DNA from 3 places in the Agrobacterium sp. 22-226-1 genome. Region 1 is predicted to be linked to each of the others. Evidence: riboswitches for the same ligand, from Rfam matches in the RefSeq annotation. Region 1 holds a riboswitch; each other region holds the start of a gene.
The links. A riboswitch is a leader RNA that binds a small molecule or an ion and turns the genes downstream of it on or off. The one in region 1 is predicted to bind S-adenosylmethionine.

Region 2: linked by a shared signal. The riboswitch ahead of ACQZ5K_RS24195 (homoserine O-succinyltransferase) and the one ahead of ACQZ5K_RS01805 (O-succinylhomoserine sulfhydrylase) in region 1 are both predicted to bind S-adenosylmethionine.
Region 3: linked by a shared signal. The riboswitch ahead of metA (homoserine O-acetyltransferase MetA) and the one ahead of ACQZ5K_RS01805 (O-succinylhomoserine sulfhydrylase) in region 1 are both predicted to bind S-adenosylmethionine.

What each region holds. Positions count from the first base shown of each region.
Region 1 covers NZ_JBNWCP010000001.1:363,432-367,565, forward strand. Annotated here, with positions in the region: gene apaG (Co2+/Mg2+ efflux protein ApaG) at 1-94, opposite strand, end outside; gene ACQZ5K_RS01805 (O-succinylhomoserine sulfhydrylase) at 328-1,512, opposite strand; SAM riboswitch at 1,555-1,633, opposite strand; gene ACQZ5K_RS01810 (2'-deoxycytidine 5'-triphosphate deaminase) at 1,707-2,804, shown strand; tRNA gene ACQZ5K_RS01815 (tRNA-Gly) at 2,861-2,934, shown strand; gene aqpZ (aquaporin Z) at 3,072-3,797, shown strand; gene ACQZ5K_RS01825 (hypothetical protein) at 3,850-4,134, shown strand, end outside.
Region 2 covers NZ_JBNWCP010000020.1:61,596-65,729, reverse strand. Annotated here, with positions in the region: gene ACQZ5K_RS24210 (FAD-dependent oxidoreductase) at 1-617, opposite strand, end outside; gene ACQZ5K_RS24205 (MarR family winged helix-turn-helix transcriptional regulator) at 697-1,179, shown strand; partial or broken gene ACQZ5K_RS24200 (IS6 family transposase) at 1,406-1,654, opposite strand; SAM riboswitch at 1,835-1,912, shown strand; gene ACQZ5K_RS24195 (homoserine O-succinyltransferase) at 1,968-2,891, shown strand; partial or broken gene ACQZ5K_RS24190 (IS6 family transposase) at 2,972-3,686, opposite strand; gene ACQZ5K_RS24185 (Lrp/AsnC family transcriptional regulator) at 3,883-4,134, opposite strand, start outside.
Region 3 covers NZ_JBNWCP010000005.1:183,613-187,746, forward strand. Annotated here, with positions in the region: gene ACQZ5K_RS11060 (ABC-F family ATP-binding cassette domain-containing protein) at 1-512, opposite strand, end outside; gene ACQZ5K_RS11065 (thiamine diphosphokinase) at 517-1,170, opposite strand; SAM riboswitch at 1,260-1,336, shown strand; gene metA (homoserine O-acetyltransferase MetA) at 1,420-2,346, shown strand; gene ACQZ5K_RS11075 (aldose epimerase family protein) at 2,525-3,544, shown strand; gene mtgA (monofunctional biosynthetic peptidoglycan transglycosylase) at 3,560-4,134, opposite strand, start outside.

The DNA.
Region 1 (4,134 bases):
CCCAGACGTAACGATCGTCATCCGGGTCGGATTGTTCCTCGAGATAATACGGATCGACCGTTACCTCGATATCCCTTGTCAGAGCACGATACATACGCGCCACACCTCGATATTATGCCTGCCGCCGCATCCTACACTATAGGCTCTGGCTATCGTCAAGAAAATGAATGACTTGACGGGCAGGAGGCGTCTCCTGTTGCGCTGTTTTCCACCGTTAGGGATAACGGTAAAGGTAAATATTGGTTGCCTGAAGCGGTCTTTTTGGACCGTGCAGGCGAACCATGGCCCGACACGCGGTCAGGCCATGGCGCTTTGCAGATTGAATTTTCAGGCCGAAACGGCCGCCAGACCCTTCGCCAGATCCTCCAGCAGATCGTCGGTATCCTCAATGCCGCAGGAGAGGCGCAGCGTGCCGCCGGAAATGCCGAGTTCGGCACGCGCCTCGTCGGTGAGGTTCTTGTGCGTCGTCGTGCCGGGGTGGGTGATGAGGCTCTTGGCATCGCCGAGATTGTTGGAAATCTTCACGATCTCAAGCGCGTTCTGCAGCTTGAAGGCTGCTTCCTTGCCACCCTTCAGTTCGAAAGCCACCAGCGTTGAACCGCCGGACATCTGCCGGGCGATGATATCGGCCTGCGGGTGATCGGCGCGGCCGGGATAGATGACCTTGGCGACCTTGCCGCTATCGGCGAGAAAATCGGCGATTTTGCCGGCATTGGTCGTCTGCTGTTTGACGCGCAGCGGCAGGGTCTCGATGCCTTTCAGAAGCGTCCAGGCATTGAAAGGCGACATGGCCGGGCCGGTATGGCGGAAGTAATCCTGCAGCTCTTCTTCGATCCACTTCTTGTCGGAAAGGATCACGCCGCCAAGGCAGCGGCCCTGGCCGTCAATATGTTTGGTTGCCGAATAAACGACGATATGGGCGCCGAGTTCGAGCGGCTTCTGGAAAAGCGGTGTGGCGAAGACGTTGTCGACCACCACCTTCGCACCGATCTGGTTGGCGAGCTTCGCCACGCCGGCAATATCGATGATTTCAAGCGTCGGATTGGTCGGGCTTTCGAGGAAGAACAGCCTGGTGTTCGGCTGGATCGCCTTTTCCCAGTTGCCGAGATCGCGACCGTCGATCAGCGTGCATTCGATGCCGTATTTCGGCGCGAGCGTTTCGACCACCCAGCGGCAGGAGCCGAAGAGGGCGCGGGCAGCAACGATATGGTCGCCGGCGCGCAGCTGGCACATGATGGCGGCGGTGACGGCGGCCATGCCAGAGGCAAGTGCGCGGGCGTCTTCAGCGCCTTCCAGCAGGCACATGCGCTTTTCGAACATGTCATTGGTCGGGCTCGCATAGCGGGCGTAGATGAACCCATCCGTTTCACCCTTGAAGCGCGCTTCGGCGGCTTCGGAGTTTTCATAGACGAAACCCTGGGTCAGATAGATCGCTTCCGACGTTTCACCGTAAGGGGAGCGTAGCGTACCGCCGTGAACGAGCTGGGTTGCCGGGCGCCATTTATTGCTCATGTGATCACCTTCAAAACAAAAAACCGGCCGCAAAAGCAGACCGGTTCCTAGCACCCGGTCTTTTTAGCCACTTGTTTAACGTGGCTGCAAGCCGACCGGCCAAATCACCACGGGATAAGCTTGCCATACTGCCGTTACCGGCTTGCGTCAATGCTTTCCTTTTGGTTTTGTCGCCGTAAAAAGGAATGATGACCATGACCAGAACCACGGGCATTTTGGCGGATGGCGCAATCAAGGCGCTGTTTGCGGGCGGCAAGCTGAAGAGCGAGGCCGATCTCGATGCTGATCAGGTGCAGCCCGCCAGCCTCGATCTCAGGCTCGGCTCGAAGGCCTATCGCGTGCGCGCCAGTTTCATGCCCGGCCCCGGAAACCGCGTCATCGACAAGCTCAATCGTCTAAGCCTGCACGAGATCGACCTCACACAGGGCGCGGTGTTGGAAACCGGTTGTGTCTATATCGTTCCCTTGATGGAGAGCCTTGCGCTGCCGGCGGACATGTCGGCCTCGGCCAATCCGAAAAGCTCGACCGGCCGTCTCGATATCTTCACCCGCGTCATGACTGACAGCGCGCAGGAATTCGACAAGATACCGGCGGGTTATGCCGGCCCGCTCTATCTGGAAATCAGCCCGCGCACTTTCCCGATCGTGGTGCGACGCGGCTCGCGCCTGTCGCAGATCCGCTTCCGCATCGGCCATTCGCTGCTCAACGAAAGTGAACTGCTGAAGCTGCACGAGACGGAAACGCTGGTTGCCAGCGACACGCCCAACGTGACCGGTGGCGGCATCGCGCTCTCGATCGACCTCAAGGGTTTCGGCGAAAACGGACTGATCGGCTATCGCGGCAAACATCACACGGCGGTGGTGGATGTCGACAAGAAGGCCCAGCACGACGTTCTCGATTTTTGGGAGCCGCTCTATGCGCGCGGCCGCGCCGAACTGATCCTCGACCCGGATGAATTCTATATTCTCGTCTCGCGCGAAGCCGTCCACGTTCCGCCGCTCTATGCGGCCGAAATGACACCCTTCGACCCGCTGGTGGGCGAATTCCGCGTGCACTATGCCGGCTTCTTCGATCCCGGCTTCGGCCATGCGCAGGCGGGCGGCACCGGCAGCCGCGCCGTGCTCGAAGTCCGCAGCCACGAGGTTCCTTTCATCCTCGAACACGGCCAGATCGTCGGCCGGCTGGTTTACGAGCACATGTTGCAGAAACCGGAAGGCCTCTATGGCACCGGCCTCGGCTCCAACTATCAGGCGCAGGGGCTGAAGCTCTCCAAGCATTTTCGCGCCGAATAACGACCCCGGCGGGCGCTTGACACCCGCTGCGAACTATCCGATGTCTTATGCGCGGTGCGGGTGTAGCTCAATGGTAGAGCAGCAGCTTCCCAAGCTGACGAAGCGGGTTCGATCCCCGTCACCCGCTCCATCTTCCAGGCGTCTGACACTCTTCCTGTGCCACGTTTAGCCGCCATCGTGTCGGTCGTTGCGCGAATATGCAATTTAGCTTGACTACGATTAAATTGCACGTAATAGTTGATGCAGTCGTAACATAGGGGAAGTGTTATGAGTCGCAAACTTCTTTCGGAATTTTTGGGAACCTTTTGGCTCGTGTTCGGTGGATGCGGCAGTGCGGTTTTTGCCGCCGGCTTTCCTGAACTCGGCATTGGCTTCCTTGGTGTCGCTTTCGCTTTTGGTCTGACGGTTCTGACCATGGCTTATGCGGTTGGCGGCATTTCGGGCGGTCATTTCAATCCGGCCGTTTCAGTCGGCCTCACCGTTGCCGGTAAATTCCCGGCGGCGAACCTCGTGCCTTACATCGTGGCGCAGGTTCTGGGGGCGATCGTCGCGGCTGCGGCGCTTTATGTCATCTTCACCGGCAAGGCGGGGGCTGAAATCGGCGGTTTTGCCGCCAATGGTTATGGTGAACATTCGCCGGGCGGATATTCTCTCGTATCGGCGCTGCTGATCGAAGTCATCCTGACGGCGTTTTTCCTGATCGTCATTCTGGGCTCAACGCATGGCAGGGTTCCTGCCGGCTTCGCGCCGATCGCCATCGGTCTTGCCCTTACCCTTATTCATCTGATTTCCATTCCGGTCACCAACACATCCGTCAATCCGGCCCGCTCCACGGGACAGGCATTGTTCGTTGGCGGATGGGCGCTGCAGCAGCTCTGGCTGTTCTGGCTTGCTCCGATCCTCGGCGGCGCCATTGGGGCCGTGATCTGGAAAATCTTCGGCGAGGAAGAGAAGGCCGGCCATGCCGGTTCGGTTCAACCTGCGCAGACATGAATAAGAGGCTTTGTTTCCTCGAATGGTCGGGGAAACGACTGAGGAGGATGACATGGATCTTGCTTCGATATTGGCCCAGATCGTCGGCGGTGCGGTAGGCGGCACGGCAGGCGGAAAGATAGTGAAGGACTCCGATCTTGGTTCGCTCGGCAATCTGATTGCCGGCGCCATCGGCGGTCTCGGCGGCGGAACCGTGCTCGGTTCGCTGCTCGGCGCGGCGGGCGATGCGGCAGCCGGCGGCGTTGATATCGGCGCTCTCGCCGGCCAACTCGTTGGCGGCGGTGTCGGCGGTCTGATCGTGCAGATCATCGTCGGCCTGATCAAGAACAAGCTCGTT
Region 2 (4,134 bases), on a different contig from region 1:
AAGAACGCTCTTCGCCCCCAGATCATGTGGTATTCACCCAGAGTGGGATTCAGTCCCGATTGGCGCACAAAGCCGCCCAGATTGAGCAAGCCGGTATAGCGGGTGAGGTTCTGCCCTTTGTTCATTTGGCGGCGAATGCAAGAATTGGTTCCATCGGCGCCCAGGAGCACGTCGCATGTCTGTTCCGATCCATCGGAGAGGCTGGCCGCGACGACGCCGTCGGTGTTGCGAAAGCCAGCGACTGTTTGACCGCGAATGATTTCAATTCCGCAGGCGCGCGCCTCACTCGCAAGCACGTCATAGAGGGTTTGGCGCTTGAGGGTGATCGGATCCACCCCCGCATTCAGTCGACCCATGGGCAAACTCGTTAGCCGTCGCGCGTCTGCATTCAGGAAAGCGATATTGGGTGTTGGGATAAACTCTGCCTCCATGAGAGGCCTCATAAGCTCGAGTCCATCAAGTGCACGCAAACCGTTGGACGACAGGCTCAAGAACAGACCTTCATCCCGCACTTCGGCCTGTCGCCGCTCGTATATCGTGGCCTTGATGCCCACGCGCTGTAATGCAATTGCGGCCACTGGCCCTGCAATGCCGCAGCCGGCTATTATGACGTGCATCTGTCGCCTCCTTTGCTATAAATTGAAAAGAGGAATACAATTCGTTCGATCGAACGAATTAAAATTGATTGGATACGCTATGTCAAGCCGGGAAGCGCAACCATTACAAAGAAAAGACGCATTGCGCCGGTTGGGTAATGCGGGCCGCGCCATGAGTGACACGGCAGTCATGTTTCATGAGCGCGCAGCAGAGTATTCTGGCCTTGGTGTTTCCGATTGGAAAGCGCTTGGCATCATCGAACGCTCCGGACCTATGACGCATCGCGATCTCGTTCATTTGATCGGTCTAAAGCCCGCCTCGGTGACGAATATTTTGGATCGGCTAGAGAGCCGGCAGTGGATTTCACGGGTCAAGGCTGAAGATGACGCCCGGCGCATCGCGATCTCGGTGAACGAGCAGAAGATATCCGCCTACCGCCAACAGATCTTCGGTTCATTGATAAGCCGCCTCAACACCATTTATGAACAATATTCGACGGAAGACCTGACTATCATCGCCGATGCTCTCGAGAAGATCGCCCAAGCCCAAGCCGCGGCCAAAGACGACATTCCGGGGGTTTGAGGCCAAGGCGCTAAGTAGGTCTTGCCTTGACTTTTCAAGGGCAATGGCCCGCCTCCATATCCTCATCGAAAACGTCTGCTGCAACGCGGGCAACATGCAGACTTCGGCTGCAATGAAGGATGGGCCCACAGACACTGGTGCGATTGCCCTAGACGCGCGTCAACAGGACCTTAACGATGCCGCTCTCGAACGGTTGAACATCGGCGCGTCTGAGGACCGACCGCAGCTCGACGCTGTCAAACAGCCAATGCTTGTTGCCACGGATCGAAACGACGTCTTCGTCGAGGTGCCATTTATCGCCGAGCCGACGGCAAAAGCGGCTGAGGATCTCAATGACGAAGGTCTGTCCGAACCTCACAGCCCAAAGCCGGGCTGTCTAATGAGAGACTATGATCCCAAGAGCCGCCAACAAGCTCCTCGACCATCCGCAGACTAAAAGGAAACCGGAAATACAACCAAACGCGCGTGCGATGATTTCAACCGGAAGGCGAAGCGGTGTTAAAGGTGATTACGGTCTGTCATGTGCCGTCATCGCACAACGAAATCATTCAGCAAGTTTACAATACCTATGATGCTGCTACCCGAGTTGGGAGTATCTCAGCCCAAAGAATGCCACAGGGCGATTGACGTGAAGGGAGCCTCGTTCTAAAAACACCTCTCCATCCGTGGTGATTTGGCCGGTCGGCTTGCAGCCACGTAAAACAACTCGCTAAAAGGCCGAGCGAAGCAAAAGTTTGCGGAGACCGGTCGCGTTATGTCGCTGGTCTTTTCCGTTTGGAGCTTTTGCTATGCCCATCAAGATTCCCGATCAGCTTCCCGCCCACGATGTGCTTGTGCGCGAGGGTGTTTCCGTAATGGGTGAACAGAAAGCGCTTCGCCAGGATGTTCGACCATTGCAGATCGGGCTCTTGAATCTCATGCCCAACAAGATCCGGACCGAGACACAGTTTGCCCGCCTGCTCGGCGCAACGCCGCTGCAGGTCGAACTGACATTGGTACGCATCGGCAACCACAAGCCAAAGAACACCTCCAAAGAACACTTAATCGCCTTCTACCAAACATGGGAAGAGGTTCGGTCGCGCAAGTTCGACGGCTTCATCATTACCGGCACCCCCGTGGAGCTTCTCTCCTATGAAGAAGTGACCTACTGGAAGGAGATTGAGCAGATTTTCGACTGGACGACCACCAACGTCCATTCCTCCAACTTCATCTGCTGGGGGGCGATGGCTGCTGCCTGGCATTTCCACCGCATCCCTAAGCACACCTTGGGAAAGAAGGCATTCGGCGTATATCGCCACCGAAACAAAAACCCGGCCTCACCCTATCTGGCGGGATTCTCGGACGATTTCGCGATCCCCGTCTCGCGCTGGACCGAAGTCCGGGCCGCAGATATCCCGGCGAACAGCGGTCTCGAAGTGCTGATGGAATCCGACGATGTGGACCTGTGCCTGCTGACGGAGAAGGTGGGCAATCGGCTCTACATGTTCAATCACATTGAATATGACTCCACCTCGTTGAAAGAGGAGTACGACCGGGATATTTCGACGGGTGTTCCCGTCGAAATGCCGCACGAGTATTTTCCAGAGAACGATCCGACGCGACCACCTCTCAACCGCTGGCGCTCCCATGCGCATCTGTTCTTCGGCAACTGGATCAATCAGGTCTACCAGACGACGCCCTACGAACTAGACATGATTGGCGAAGGCCGCTGATCCCTGGAGCACGCGGCAGGGGATGTCGGTGGCGTCGCCTTAACCGAGTTTGGGATGCAGTAGCCTCTTCTGCCAGAATTTCACGCGTCAAACGACAAAGCGATTTCCCGCCAGTTCGAGATGGCGTGAGCGCGAAGCTGGCGATGGTCGGCGGCGGTCGAGCATTTCCGGTGAAGAAGGAAGAGATTGGCGATCTGGCCGTGAGCTGAGACAAAACGCTGACATTGTCGCGCGGACTTGAAGCGCATCATTCGTCGCTCTCGCTGCCGCAGCGGCAGATGCGAATTCTCAGCTCGGTTGTTCAATCCCTTGTGCGAGCGATGCTCGACGCCCGGCATCAACTCGGCCTTTGCGGCCGAATAGGACCGAAGCTTGTCAGTCACCATCACGCGCGGGGCGCGGCCCTGGCTCTTGAGCAATTTTTTCATCAGACGAAGCGCTGCTGTCTTGCTCCCTTCGGCTTTGCAGTAGGGCATCGAGGACGAATCCGTTTGCATCGACGGCGCGCCACAGCCAGCATTTCTTTCCTTTGATCGTCACCACCATCTCATCGAGGTGCCATTTGTCGGCAAAATTGCCTCGTGAATGGCGCCGGAGCTCATGAGCAAATTTCAAGTCGAATTTCGCCGCCCATTCTGCGACGGTCTGGAACGAGACGTCGATGCCGCGCTCCGCCAACAGATCTTCGACGTCGCGTAGGCTGAGTGGAAATCGGTAGTAGAGTCAGACCGCATGGCCAATGATCTCAGCGGGCAAGCGGTGGCGTTTATAGCGGGTGGGCGAGGCTTCGGTCATGTCGGCACATTATCGTGCAGATCAGTAGAAATCGGTTAAGGCGACGCCACCGTTGCCAACTGTCGGCAAACTGACCCGCGTGCGGCAAAGCTTGCGCCGCTGCCCTATAGCTAACTCGCAAGGCTTTCATGCACGTGCGTCTATCGCGGTCACCCCCGACAAGGCGCTACCGTCACATGACCTTTGAAAACACAGCTCAGCGCAGGATTTTGCCCCCTTCCGCAAACGCCCCCAATCTGGCTTCGAAGGGCGCGGACTGGACAATTGCCGAGTGGGTTGATCCGTATGGAACTATTCGGTCGATCACAGCTTCCATCCGTTGCACATCCCGAACATGCGCGATTGCAACAAAACAGTCGTCCCCCGACACGCGGTCACAGCTTACGATTTCAGGCGTATCACGGAGCGCCTCGATCATGTTTTTCATCTCGCCTGGCAGAGGTCGCGC
Region 3 (4,134 bases), on a different contig from region 1:
AGCACCAGCGCGCTGCGCGTCTGCTGCAGCTCGCTTTCAAGCCATTCGATGGTGGGCAGATCGAGATGGTTGGTCGGTTCGTCCAGCATCAGGATATCGGGTTCCGGCGCCATGACGCGGGCAAGGGCCGCACGTCGCGCTTCACCGCCGGAAAGGCTCGCCGGATGTTCCTGCCCGGTGAGACCGAGATGCTCCAGAAGATAGGTGACGCGATAGGGGTCGTCACCGGGTCCGAGCCCCGCTTCGGCATAGGCCTGAACCGTGTCGTAACCGGCAAAATCCGGGGCCTGCTCCAGATAACGGATGGTGGCGGCCGGATGCCGGAAAACCTCGCCCGATTGCGCCTCGACCAGACCCGCGGCGATCTTCATCAGGGTGGACTTGCCGGAACCGTTGCGCCCGACGAGGCAGATGCGGTCGCCCGGTTCCACCTGGAGATTGGCGCCATCGAGCAGCGGGGTCACGCCGAAGGTCAGCTTGATGTCATCGAGTTTCAAAATTGGGGGTGCCAAGGCGTCAGGCTCCGGTCAGATCATAAGGGCGGGCGAGCACGATGGCTTTTCCGCTTTTCAGCGAGAAATGCACGTGGCCGCCATTCGCGACATTGGAAATAGTGCGGGACGAACCGAAAGCAAGCGCGAAATCCTTCAGCGGATAACGCACATTGCCGATATCGAGCCCCTCAAGGGCGGTAAATCCGGCAACCGAAAACAGCGAGGCGGGCGGCAGATCGATATCCAGCGAACCGGCAAGCAGCGGCCGCGCCTCTTCTTCACCGGAGGTCAGCGTAACGTCGATACCACGTTCGGCGAGCGCCACCGCGTAAAGGAGGTGCTGAAGCGCATGGTCGCTTCTCGCGCCGCCAAGCGCACCGACAAGCACCAGCGAATGCGCGCCACGGGAGAGAGCTTCCGATACCGCGATCTCACCATCCGTCACCGCCTTTGCGGCCGGGTATGGCTGCCGCGCTACATCGGGCCAGGCCTCCAGCAACTCTTTGCTGGCGGAATCGAAATCCCCGACCCACAACTCCGGCGCAAGGCCAAGCGGCCCGGCATGGCGCATGCCGCCGTCGGCCGCAATCACACGGCTATCCGCGACCGCCTCTTTGAGACGATCGGTCACCGTGACATCGCCGCCAAGCAGAATGGTGAAGCGCTCTTTATCCATGCCCTGCCTTATCGCACCTCGGCCAAAAATGGAAAGCGGAAACCCGATGAAATCGGCCTATATTGATTTTCGCCGGCTTCGGGATTATGAAACGCCTCAGTGGTGATTTGCCGACCGGCTTGCAGCCACTTTAAAGAAGTCGCTAAAGGGTCGAGGAAAAAGGCAATTTCCTGGGACCGGTCGCGATTTCGCTGCCGGTTTTTTTGTTTTCGCAACGTTCTTTACGTGATCCGGAAAAGAGAGTTCGACATGCCGATCAAGATTCCCGATACGCTTCCCGCTTTTGAGACCCTCGTTCATGAGGGCGTGCGGGTCATGACCGAAACGGCGGCCATCCGGCAGGATATCCGCCCGCTCCAGATCGGGCTTCTCAACCTCATGCCGAACAAGATCAAGACGGAAATCCAGATGGCGCGCCTTGTCGGCGCATCGCCGCTGCAGGTAGAGCTGTCGCTGGTGCGGATCGGCGGCCATCGCGCCAAGAACACGCCGGAAGAACATCTTCTATCCTTTTACGAGACGTGGGAGGAAGTGCGCCACCGCAAGTTTGACGGTTTCATCATTACCGGCGCGCCCGTGGAAACGCTGGCCTATGAAGACGTGACCTACTGGAACGAAATGCGACAAATTTTCGAATGGACGCAGACCAACGTTCATTCGACGCTGAATGTCTGCTGGGGCGCGATGGCCGCCATCTATCATTTCCATGGCGTGCCGAAACACGAGTTGAAGGAAAAGGCTTTCGGGGTCTATCGTCACCGCAATCTCTGCCCCTCATCGATCTATCTGAACGGCTTTTCGGATGATTTCCAGGTTCCGGTCTCGCGCTGGACGGAAGTACGCCGCGCCGATATCGAAAAACATCCGAAACTCGAAATCCTGATGGAATCCGAGGAAATGGGCGTTTGTCTGGTGCATGAGAAAGAGGGCAACCGGCTCTATATGTTCAACCATGTCGAATATGATTCGACATCGCTTTCGGACGAATATTTCCGTGACGCGAATGCCGGCGTGCCCATCAAGCTGCCGCATGATTATTTTCCGCACAACGACCCGGAGCTCGCCCCGCTCAACCGCTGGCGCAGCCATGCCCATCTGTTTTTCGGAAACTGGATCAACGAGATATACCAGACGACACCCTATGATCTCGAAGCCATCGGGCAACTGGCCGCGTAAAGCGCGTCGCGTTTTATCGAACAGCATGCGACGCGCTTTCGTTTTTGTTTTAAGCATGTCTTTGTCCCAAAACCGCGGCGCACTTTTGGGAGACATGCTTTGAATTGCGGGATTGCGAATTGCCGGAAAATGACGCAACGTCCGCCCGGCAATTCGCAACATCAGGGAGAATGACGAGATGAGCGACGCGGCGGCGCGGGAGAATTTCGGTTTCACGGCGACCGGCGAAAAAGTCGAACGCGTCACCATCTCGAAAGGCGGGCTGACGGCCAAGGTCATCACCTGGGGCGCCGTCATTCAGGATCTGCGCCTTGAAGGCCACCAGCCGCCGCTCGTCCTCGGCTTCGACAAGTTCGAGGACTACAAATATTCCTCCTATTTCGGCGCCACGCCCGGCCGCAACGCCAACCGCATCGGCGACGGGCGGTTCTCGATCGACGGGCACGACTACCAGCTGGAGCTCAATGAAAAGGGCGTAACCCACCTGCATGGCGGCAGCGACGGCATGGGCAAGCGCAACTGGATGCTGATGGAACATGGCGAAAGCCACGCGGTTCTGCAGATCATCGATCCCGATGGCCGCGCCGGTTATCCCGGCAATTGCACGGTCACGGCCACCTATACGATTCTCGACGACGGCGTGCTTTCGGTGGTCTATGAAACGGTGACCGACAAGCCGACCATCGCCAATGTCTGCCAGCATTCCTATTTCAATCTCGATGGCGCAGACACCGCGCTTGGGCATGAGATCAGCATCGCGGCTGATTTTTACCTGCCCACCAATGACAAGCAGATACCGACGGGCGAAATCCGCTCCGTCGAAGGCACCGTCTTCGACCTGCGCCACCCGACGCCGATGCGGCGCAAGGAGAATGGCAAGCAGGTTCTCTACGACCATAATTTCTGCCTGTCGCCCGAGCGCCGCGCAAAACGCAAGGTCGCCCGCGCCTATTCGCCGGCATCCGATATCGCCCTTGAGGTTCACACCACCGAACCCGGTGTGCAGTTTTATTCGGCCTTCAAACTGGACGTTCCGGTTCCCGGCCTCGATGGCCGTCACTACGGCCCCTTTGCCGGTTTCTGCCTGGAAACGCAGATTTGGCCGGACGCCGTCAACCACCCGGATTTTCCGCACGCCATCCTGCGGCCGGGTGAAACCCTGCGTCAGGAAACCGACTATATTTTCAAGAAAGGCTGACGCGGCGCGCCGGGGTCAATCCAGCACGCAGCCGACATAGCCGCCGGAGGCACGCGCGCGCCGTTCGATAAGGCCGGCAAGCCGTTGCAGCCCGCGTCCCGGCTTGCTGGCGACGCGGTCTATGGGATTAGGCAGCGAAACCGCCAGCAGCGCCGCCTGACGGGAGCTCAGTTTTGCGGCCGGCACCTTGAAATGGTGCTGGGCGGCAGCCTCGATTCCATAAATGCCCGGTCCCCATTCAGCAACGTTGAGATAAATCTCCATCATCCGTTTTTTCGACCAGACGAAATCAGCCGCGATCGCCAGCGGCAGTTCCAATCCCTTGCGCAGGAAAGAACGGCCATTCCATAAAAACAGGTTCTTGGCCGTCTGCATCGGAATGGTGCTTGCGCCGCGGGTGGAAGCCCCATCGAGCGCATTGCTGACCACGGACTGCATCTGGTTCCAGTCCACGCCGCCATGGAAACAGAATTGCCCATCCTCGGACATCATCACGGATTGCACGAGGCGCGGCGAAATATCCTCAAGCGGCACCCAGCGCCGGTCATATCCCTGCAGGGTCACCAGATCGGCGAGCATCAGCGTCGAGA